2 regions of the Geobacillus sp. GHH01 genome follow, and region 1 is predicted to be linked to the other one. Evidence: riboswitches for the same ligand, from Rfam matches in the RefSeq annotation. Region 1 holds a riboswitch; the other holds the start of a gene.

Region 1 (3,966 bases):
AAATGGGTCATTTCAACTCGGTATTACTAGTTTAAAGGTATAAAGAACGGTTGAACAAGTGAGAATTCTTTTTGTTTTCTCGATTAACCGCTGGAATAGTGGAGAAACAAAAGGTGCCTATGGTTATGTGATTGCTGTCTTCTTGAAAACTGGATTTGAAAAGTGTCTGTTTGATCTCCATAATGCGTTGAATGGATATTTGATCAATTAAAGATTAACGGGGTAGAGCAGCCGCGTTGGTATAGATTTCATTGCTATCTGTTACATGTACAATTATAAATCATTATTGGAAATTTTTAATTTACACTCTATTTTTACCGCGTTATCAATTATAAGAAGAAGTTAAATTCTGAATATATATAAAAAGATATGTATTGCATGATGTTTAGTTACCCGTGGTGCTAGATAAAATCAGACGAGCATAAAAATAGTCCTTGTATGAAAATCTCCTTTTAAAATGAAAGTGCTCATCTAACATTAGAAAGGAGAAATCCCATACAAGAGCGTCTTCATTTTACAACGGATCAAGCGGAAATTCAAAAGCAATATACGGCGATCTTGTTCTTGGTATCAGCGCAACTGTCTGGCGGCTCTAAATGTATTGTAGCGCTGAAATCGTCATTTGTTAAAGCAAGGAAATGGGTCATAATCGCCATTCATATTCTTGGAAAGTTGTTTTGTTTTACTTCGGAACGAGCAGGGTATCAGTATGTCATTGGAAACTTATTCACTAGGGAGATGTTCCCTGAACGCTCTCGATATAACTGTTGTTGTCGGTTGCTCCGTTTTTCCGTTAAATAGAGTTTTTCTAATAGATCCGTCACCAACTAGCGAGGCACGGACAACATCATGCCTATGCTGTTGTGGAGATCTTGTCCCTCTTGCGCTGTGTCATCACGTGAGGCGTTAATGTTCAACTAGCACCACGGATTTTCCTTATTTTTTTCAAGATGGCAGTATAGATGGGGCAGCTGCTTTTTTTCTGCAGGAGAGGGCTAGGATCATTCCGCGATGTAGGAGGAGAGCTTGATGGATAAACACCAACAAGCCATTATCACCGTTTCAGCCTATATTACGAATGACACGGGAGAGGTTTTGCTTGTTAAAAGCTATGACCGCTCCGATACGTGGGAAATGCCGGGTGGACAAGTTGAACCGGGCGAGCCGCTCGATCGGGCCGTTCATCGTGAGGTGCATGAAGAGACTGGCGTTGACATCCGTCTCATTGGGGTCAGCGGCGTGTACTACAATGAAACTAAAAATATCATAAACATTGCATTTAAAGCGACATATGTGAAAGGAAACGTTTTTCCCCAGCCTGAGGAAATTCAAGAGGCGAAGTTTGTGTTGATCGATGAGTCGAATATTGATGAATATGTGACATGGCCGCATTTGAAATCGCGGGTGCTCGATGCGATGAAAAGGGGATGCTCTGTTCCTTATGAAGCATGGGTCATGAATCCGTCTCGATTATCTGCAAGAGTGGGAAGGTGAAGTGCTGTAAATTCATAGTTGTCAAATGCTAAACGCTGCATTATTATAAAAATGTCCATATCCCATAACTGAATCCATTCGCAGCAAGGCGCCGAAAAGGCTTAATAGGGAATCCGGTGGGAATCCGGAGCTGTCCCCGCAACTGTCAATGCGGACGAAATGAAATCGCCACTGTACGGACGGATGGCTTGCGCTGTTTTCCGTACGGGAAGGCTTCAGAGTAGGATGAAGCATGAGCCAGTAGACCTGCCTTGCTTGCCGCAGTTTCCGAATCTTCGGGGGGTGAGACGCGGAAACAGTCGCATAGGGCATTGTTGTGCCCATTGGCGGTCTGTTTCGCGCTCATTCCCAGATTTAGGCGGAATGGGCGTTTTTTATTGTACATACATCACTGAAGGGGGAATGACGGATGAAACGTTGGACATGGCCGGCGGTGGTGGCGGTGTTCTTCCTTCTGGCCGCCGTGCTGGTCGGCTGCAGCGGTGGAGCCAATAGCAACGCCCAGCCAGCGAAAAAAGAAGAACCGAAAACGGAACAAGCGGCGTTTCCGGTGACGGTGAAAGACGGGCTTGGCGAGGATGTCACGATCAAAGCGGAACCGAAAAAGATCGTCTCGCTCATCCCAAGCAATACGGAAATCGCCTATGCGTTGGGGTTGGGCGATAAGATCGTCGGCGTCAGCGATTTTGACAATTACCCGGAAGACGTCAAAACGAAAACGAAAATCGGCGGCATGGAATTCAACGTCGAGAAAATCATTTCGCTCAAACCGGATCTTGTCTTGGCCCACGCGTCAAGCGCCCATAACTCGCGCGATGGCCTCAAGCAATTGAAAGACGCCGGCATCACCGTGCTTGTCGTGAATGACGCGAAGTCGTTCGACGATGTATATGCGTCCATCGACTTGATCGGCAAAGCGACCGGGACGACAGACAAAGCGAAGCAAGTGATTGATGAGATGAAAGAGAAGCTTGCGAAAATCAAAGAAAAAGCGAAACAAATCCCGGCGGACAAACAGGCCAATGTCTGGATTGAAGTGTCGCCGCCGCCGCAAATTTATACGGCCGGCAAAGGGACGTTTATGGATGAGATGCTTCAAGTGATTTCGGCGAAAAACGTCGCCGGCAGCTTGGAAGGCTGGCCGATGGTGACGGAAGAAAAAGCCGTGGCCTATAAGCCGGATGTCATCATCACGACATACGGCGGAGCGAAGCAAGTGTTGGCGCGCGCCGCTTGGAAAGACGTGCCGGCGGTGAAAAACAAGCGGGTGTATGACGTCAACACCGACTTAGTAAGCCGACCGGGTCCGCGCCTTGTCGAAGGGGTCGAGGAACTTGCCAAAGCCATTTACCCGGATGTGTTCAAGTAAAATGTGGATGTATATATTGGCCGTCACCGCGGCCGTGTTATCGCTTCTCGTAGGGATATCGACAGGATCGCTGTCGATTCCCTTTTCTTCTATTGTCCGCATTTTGGCGGCTGAATGGTTCGGAGCGGCGCTGCCTCGCCACATTCCGGCTGATTGGGTGCCGATCGTGATGGCGATCCGCTTGCCGCGCGTCGTGCTTGCGTTTTTGGTCGGGGCGTCATTGGCGCTGGCCGGGGCCGCGTTTCAAGGGCTGTTAAAAAATGCGCTCGCCGATCCGTACACGCTCGGTGTCTCGTCCGGCGCGTCGGTCGGGGCGGTGCTCGTCATCTTTCTCGGCTGGCAATGGCCGTTCTTTGGCACGTTTACGCTGCCGGTCGTGAGCATCTTGTTTGGCATGGCGACGCTTGCCGCCGTTTTGGCGTTCACTCGCGCTGTGGAGCGGCGCATGTCGGTTGAGACGATCATTTTAGCCGGCATTATCTTCGGCGCGTTTTTCAGCGCGTTCATTTCGCTCATGATCGCGTTGACCGGGGAAGAATTGCGGCAAATCATCTCATGGCTGATGGGAAGCGTCGCGATGCGCGGCTGGAAATACAGCGGGCTTTTGTTGCCGTTTTTTCTCATCGGCGCGGCGGTGCTTCTCGCCAACGGCCGCGAGTTGAACGCGTTTGCTTTTGGCGAGGCGGCGGCGCTTCATGTCGGCGTTGATGTTACGCGCCGAAAAGTCATCATTTTGACGGCGGCGGCGCTGCTCACCGGCGCGGCGGTGTCGGTGTCCGGGACGATCGGTTTTGTTGGGCTCGTTGTTCCGCATATGGTTCGGCTTGTGTGCGGGCCAAACTACCGGGTGCTGCTGCCGCTGTCGCTCTTGTATGGCGGGGCGTTTCTTGTGCTTGCCGATGTGGCGGCGCGGACGATCATCGAACCGCGCGAACTGCCGATCGGCGTCATCACCGCGCTGATCGGCGCCCCGCTATTTGCCGTCTTGTTTTTCCGAAAAATGAAGCGAAAGATGGGATGATGATGCTCGAGGTGCGGGCCGTATCGCATCGGTATGGACCAAAGCAAGTGCTTGATCGTGTGACGTTTTCCGTGGAAAAAGG
Region 2 (3,966 bases), 520 kb from region 1:
CGCATATACATCTCTCCCCTTCCAGTTATCATATCGGGAAAACAAGTGCGAGGGAAAAACGAGGTGATATAGTGGGGAAAGGATGCTTGTACCGATAGTTTCGCACATCAAGCAAAGGGATATTCAGTTTGATGCATAAAGTGCGTTATCATGCCGCATACTGTAAACGACAACAAAACGTTGGGCTATAGCCAAGCGGTAAGGCAACGGACTTTGACTCCGTGATGCGCTGGTTCGAATCCAGCTAGCCCAGCTGAACGTCTGGTCAAACCGGAGGGGCTTTGAGCCGGTGAAAACGGTCTCCGCTATATATCGGCGCGGGGCCGTTTTTTATGGTTTCAATGCGATCGGTGGAATACATCGAAGCGATTGACGGCCACACAATGGTTTGGTTCACATCGCCGCGTTCGTGTCAGTCGTTCGAATGAAAGATCGTCGACAAAAAACTGCTGAGGCAGAAGGATTTTGGCGAATGACGGCGAATGCAAAACATGAAAGGGGAGAGCGACAATGAAAACAGCCGATTTATGCGATCAATTTTTAGACGAGTTGCAAGTATGCGAGTTGCCGTTCCAATCGTACGGCGGAAAGCGGGCATTTTCCGGGCCGATTGCGACGGTCGATGTGTTTGAAGACAACGTCCTTGTCCGAGAAGCGCTGGAGACGGTGCCGCCGGGGACGGTGCTCGTGGTCGATGGAAAAGGCTCGCGCCGCGTCGCGCTATTAGGCGACCGGCTGGCGCAAATCGCTTGCGAGAGGGGGCTTGCTGGCGTCATCATCCACGGCTGCATCCGCGATTCAGCGGAAATTGGCGCCATGCCGATTGGCGTGATGGCGATCGGCACATGCCCGGTGAAAAGCAAAAAAGAGGGAAAAGGCTCACGCGACGTTGCGCTCGAGTTTGGCGGCGTCCGCTGGGAGCCAGGGGCGTACGTGTACGCTGATGCGGACGGCGTTGTCGTCGCCAACAAAGATTTGTTGGCGAAAAATGGTTGACGGCTGCGGTCGAGTCTCGTTCAATACAACGAACAGGTTGAGGCGATGGAGATGGAATGGCAGGAAGTGCGTTCATTGTATCCAAATCAATTTGTGAAATTACAAGTATTAAAGTCCCATTTAGAGGGAGATCAAGAAATCATTGAAGAGGTGGCTGTTATCGGAACGGTTTCGGACAAGGATGCAACTCGTGAGTTGCTGCAATCGAAAGGGAATCAGCTTGTTTATCATACTAGCCACAAGGAGATTGTTTTAAAAGTTCGGGGAGCGATTGGCCTGAGAGGGAAATTTCATTATGCAGATTGAATATCGTGAAGGCTTGCTGTTTGCATCGATCGAAATCGTTTATCAAGGAAGGTCTAAGTTGATTCATAATATGGTGATTGATACTGGTGCGGCGAAAACAGTGATTTCTCAAAATGCAGTAGAAGATATTCATTTGCGGGTAGAGCCGGGCGATCGTATTGTGGCTTATTACGGAATCGGTGGGAAAGAGTACGCGTTTACAAAAAAATTAGACTGTATTCAGCTAGATTCTTTCCAGCTAAGAGAGTATGAAATTGATTTTAGCGGGATGGACTATGAGGGGATTAACGGTTTGTTAGGATTGGATATATTGCTGGGCGCTGGATTTGTCTTAGACCTGGACAAGTTGGAGATGTATCGTTCTGGTTGAAATGGAACGCCCGCTCGAAATGCCAAAAAGAAGGAAAAGGCGCCCGCGACGTTGCGCTCGAGTTTGGCGGCGTCCGCTGGGAGCCAGGGGCGTACGTGTACGCTGATGCGGACGGCGTTGTCGTCGCCAACAAAGATTTGTCGGCAAAAAACGGTTGACGGCAACGCATTGGTTGTACTACGATGAAAACGGATGCTTGTTCCATGACAGCGCATATATGGCGGTAAGACAAACAAGGTGCCTAAGCCTGCTTAAGGGCTTGGGTGAAAAGGGAAGCCCGGTGAAAATCCGGCACGGTGCCCGCCACTGTGATGGAGAGCTTTGCGGCAACAAGTCACTGAAGGATGCTTCGGGAAGACGCCGCCAAGCGATGATCCTAAGTCAGGAGACCTGCCTTGTTTGGATCGGACGGATGCCTACGGGACTATAGGCAGACGTGCGGGAGAATGACGGCTTTAGGGGCCCTGTTTGGGCCGTTTACGGCTTTCGTATACATTTTTCTGCACCTCTGCTGTAGAGGTGCTTTTTCTTTTGTCGAAAAACCGTCCGTCTGCCGCATTTCATTCTACCATTCTAGCAAAAGGGGGGATTTGGTGGCGACGTGGGATTTGCGGGGAATGAAGCATCATGTGCTCATTTGCAACGGAGGGACGTGCCTCCGCCATGGCGGAGATGACGTGACAACCGCGGTGCGCGAGGAAATCGCCCGCCTTGGGCTTGACGACGCTGTCCATACAACAAGGACGCGCTGCAACGGACGCTGTCAAGATGCGTGTGTGATGATCGTCTACCCGGATGGCGTCTGGTACCGGTTGATGACACCGGAGAAGGCAAAAGAGGTCGTCCATCGCCATTTGCAAAACGGCGAGCCGCTTCGCGCGTGGGCGACGTATGAATACCGTGAAGACGGGTTGACCCGTCTTGGTGGGACGGAGTCGGTTATTGGCGTTCGAAAGAGGAGGACGTAATGATGGAATGGGCCAGTTATGTAATGTTAGCGATATTTCTCGGCATGCGTCATGGGATGGACAGCGACCATGTCGCGGCCATTGCGGATATGGTCGGAAGCGAGTCGCGGCGAAGACAGCAGTTGGCGCTCGGAATCATGTACGCTATTGGACACGGAGCAATCGTGTTTGTCATGGGGGTGGCGGCGCTCATGGTCGGCGCCCGGCTTCCCGAGTCGTCAGCCGCCGCCATTGAGCTCTTAGTTGGCGTTACGCTTGTGCTTCTTGGCGGGATGATGCTTTTTTCTCTTTTTCGGCGGGGTGAGGTGAAAAGCCGGTTTCAGCTCCTTTATGAGTTCGGCCATACGGTTACTCGATGGCTGCGGGGAAGGCGGGAAATGGACAGTTGCCGTTCTTTTTCGCATGTTGGTTGGGCTGGCGCCTTGATCATCGGCATCATTCATGGCATTGGCGTCGAAAGCCCGACCCAGCTAGCCATTATCACCCACGCGGTCGGAAAAGTGCGTGTGAGCGCCGCTGTCCTTCAGCTTGTGCTGTTTGTCGCCGGCTTGCTCATTGCGACGATTGCTACAGCGGCTGGATTATCGTGGGGATTTTGGAAAGCAAAGCAGCGGGAACGACTGTTTTATGTCCTTGGTGCGGTCACAGGGATTTACAGCATATGGTTAGGGATGTCGATGATAATCGAGATATGGAGAGGGGGGCTGTAAAGTGGGCGGCAAATTGCTCATTGTCGGCTTTGGCCCGGGAAGCGTCGACCATATGACGAAACGGGCTCGGGAAGCGATTGAAGAAAGCGACGTCATCATTGGCTACAAAACGTACATCGAACTTGTGCGCGATCTGATTGTCGGAAAGGAAATCATCAGCACGGGCATGACGGAAGAGGTGAGCCGCGCCCAAGCGGCGGTGAAATGGGCGGAGCGCGGCAAAACGGTCGCCGTCATTTCAAGCGGTGACGCCGGGTTGTACGGCATGGCCGGGCTCGTGTATGAAGTGCTGATCGAAAAAGGGTGGACGAAAGACAGCTCGATTGAAGTCGAAGTCATCCCCGGCATTTCCGCGATCCATTCGTGCGCCGCGCTGCTTGGCGCACCGATTATGCACGATGCGTGCACGATCAGCTTGAGCGACCATTTGACGCCGTGGGAGCTGATTGAAAAGCGGATTGACGCCGCCGCCGCGGCCGATTTTGTCATCGCGCTTTACAACCCGAAAAGCGGACGGCGCACTAGACAGATTGTGGAAGCACAGCGCATCCTGCTCCGCCATCGGTCTCCGGAAACCCCGGTCGGTCTGGTGAAAAGCGCGTACCGCGAGCGGCAG

What was found. Region 1 has a riboswitch for cobalamin ahead of GHH_RS11585 (ABC transporter substrate-binding protein). Riboswitches for the same ligand answer to the same signal wherever they lie in the genome.
Region 2: it holds a riboswitch for cobalamin, as region 1 does, so the genes downstream of both, GHH_RS09115 (ferredoxin) here and GHH_RS11585 (ABC transporter substrate-binding protein) in region 1, are expected to answer to the same signal.

Annotation. Positions count from the first base shown of each region.
Region 1 covers NC_020210.1:2,358,033-2,361,998, reverse strand. The annotation lists partial or broken gene GHH_RS19735 (IS982 family transposase) at 496-904, shown strand; gene GHH_RS11590 (NUDIX hydrolase) at 1,027-1,494, shown strand; cobalamin riboswitch at 1,564-1,763, shown strand; gene GHH_RS11585 (ABC transporter substrate-binding protein) at 1,904-2,863, shown strand; gene GHH_RS11580 (iron ABC transporter permease) at 2,850-3,884, shown strand; gene GHH_RS11575 (adenosylcobinamide amidohydrolase) at 3,881-3,966, shown strand, end outside.
Region 2 covers NC_020210.1:1,837,658-1,841,623, reverse strand. The annotation lists gene GHH_RS09145 (glycerophosphodiester phosphodiesterase family protein) at 1-5, opposite strand, end outside; tRNA gene GHH_RS09140 (tRNA-Gln) at 182-253, shown strand; gene rraA (ribonuclease E activity regulator RraA) at 511-996, shown strand; gene GHH_RS09130 (hypothetical protein) at 1,048-1,302, shown strand; gene GHH_RS09125 (retropepsin-like aspartic protease) at 1,292-1,672, shown strand; partial or broken gene GHH_RS09120 (S-adenosylmethionine--2-demethylmenaquinone methyltransferase) at 1,690-1,830, shown strand; cobalamin riboswitch at 1,891-2,085, shown strand; gene GHH_RS09115 (ferredoxin) at 2,266-2,640, shown strand; gene GHH_RS09110 (High-affinity nickel-transporter) at 2,643-3,350, shown strand; gene cobJ (precorrin-3B C(17)-methyltransferase) at 3,352-3,966, shown strand, end outside.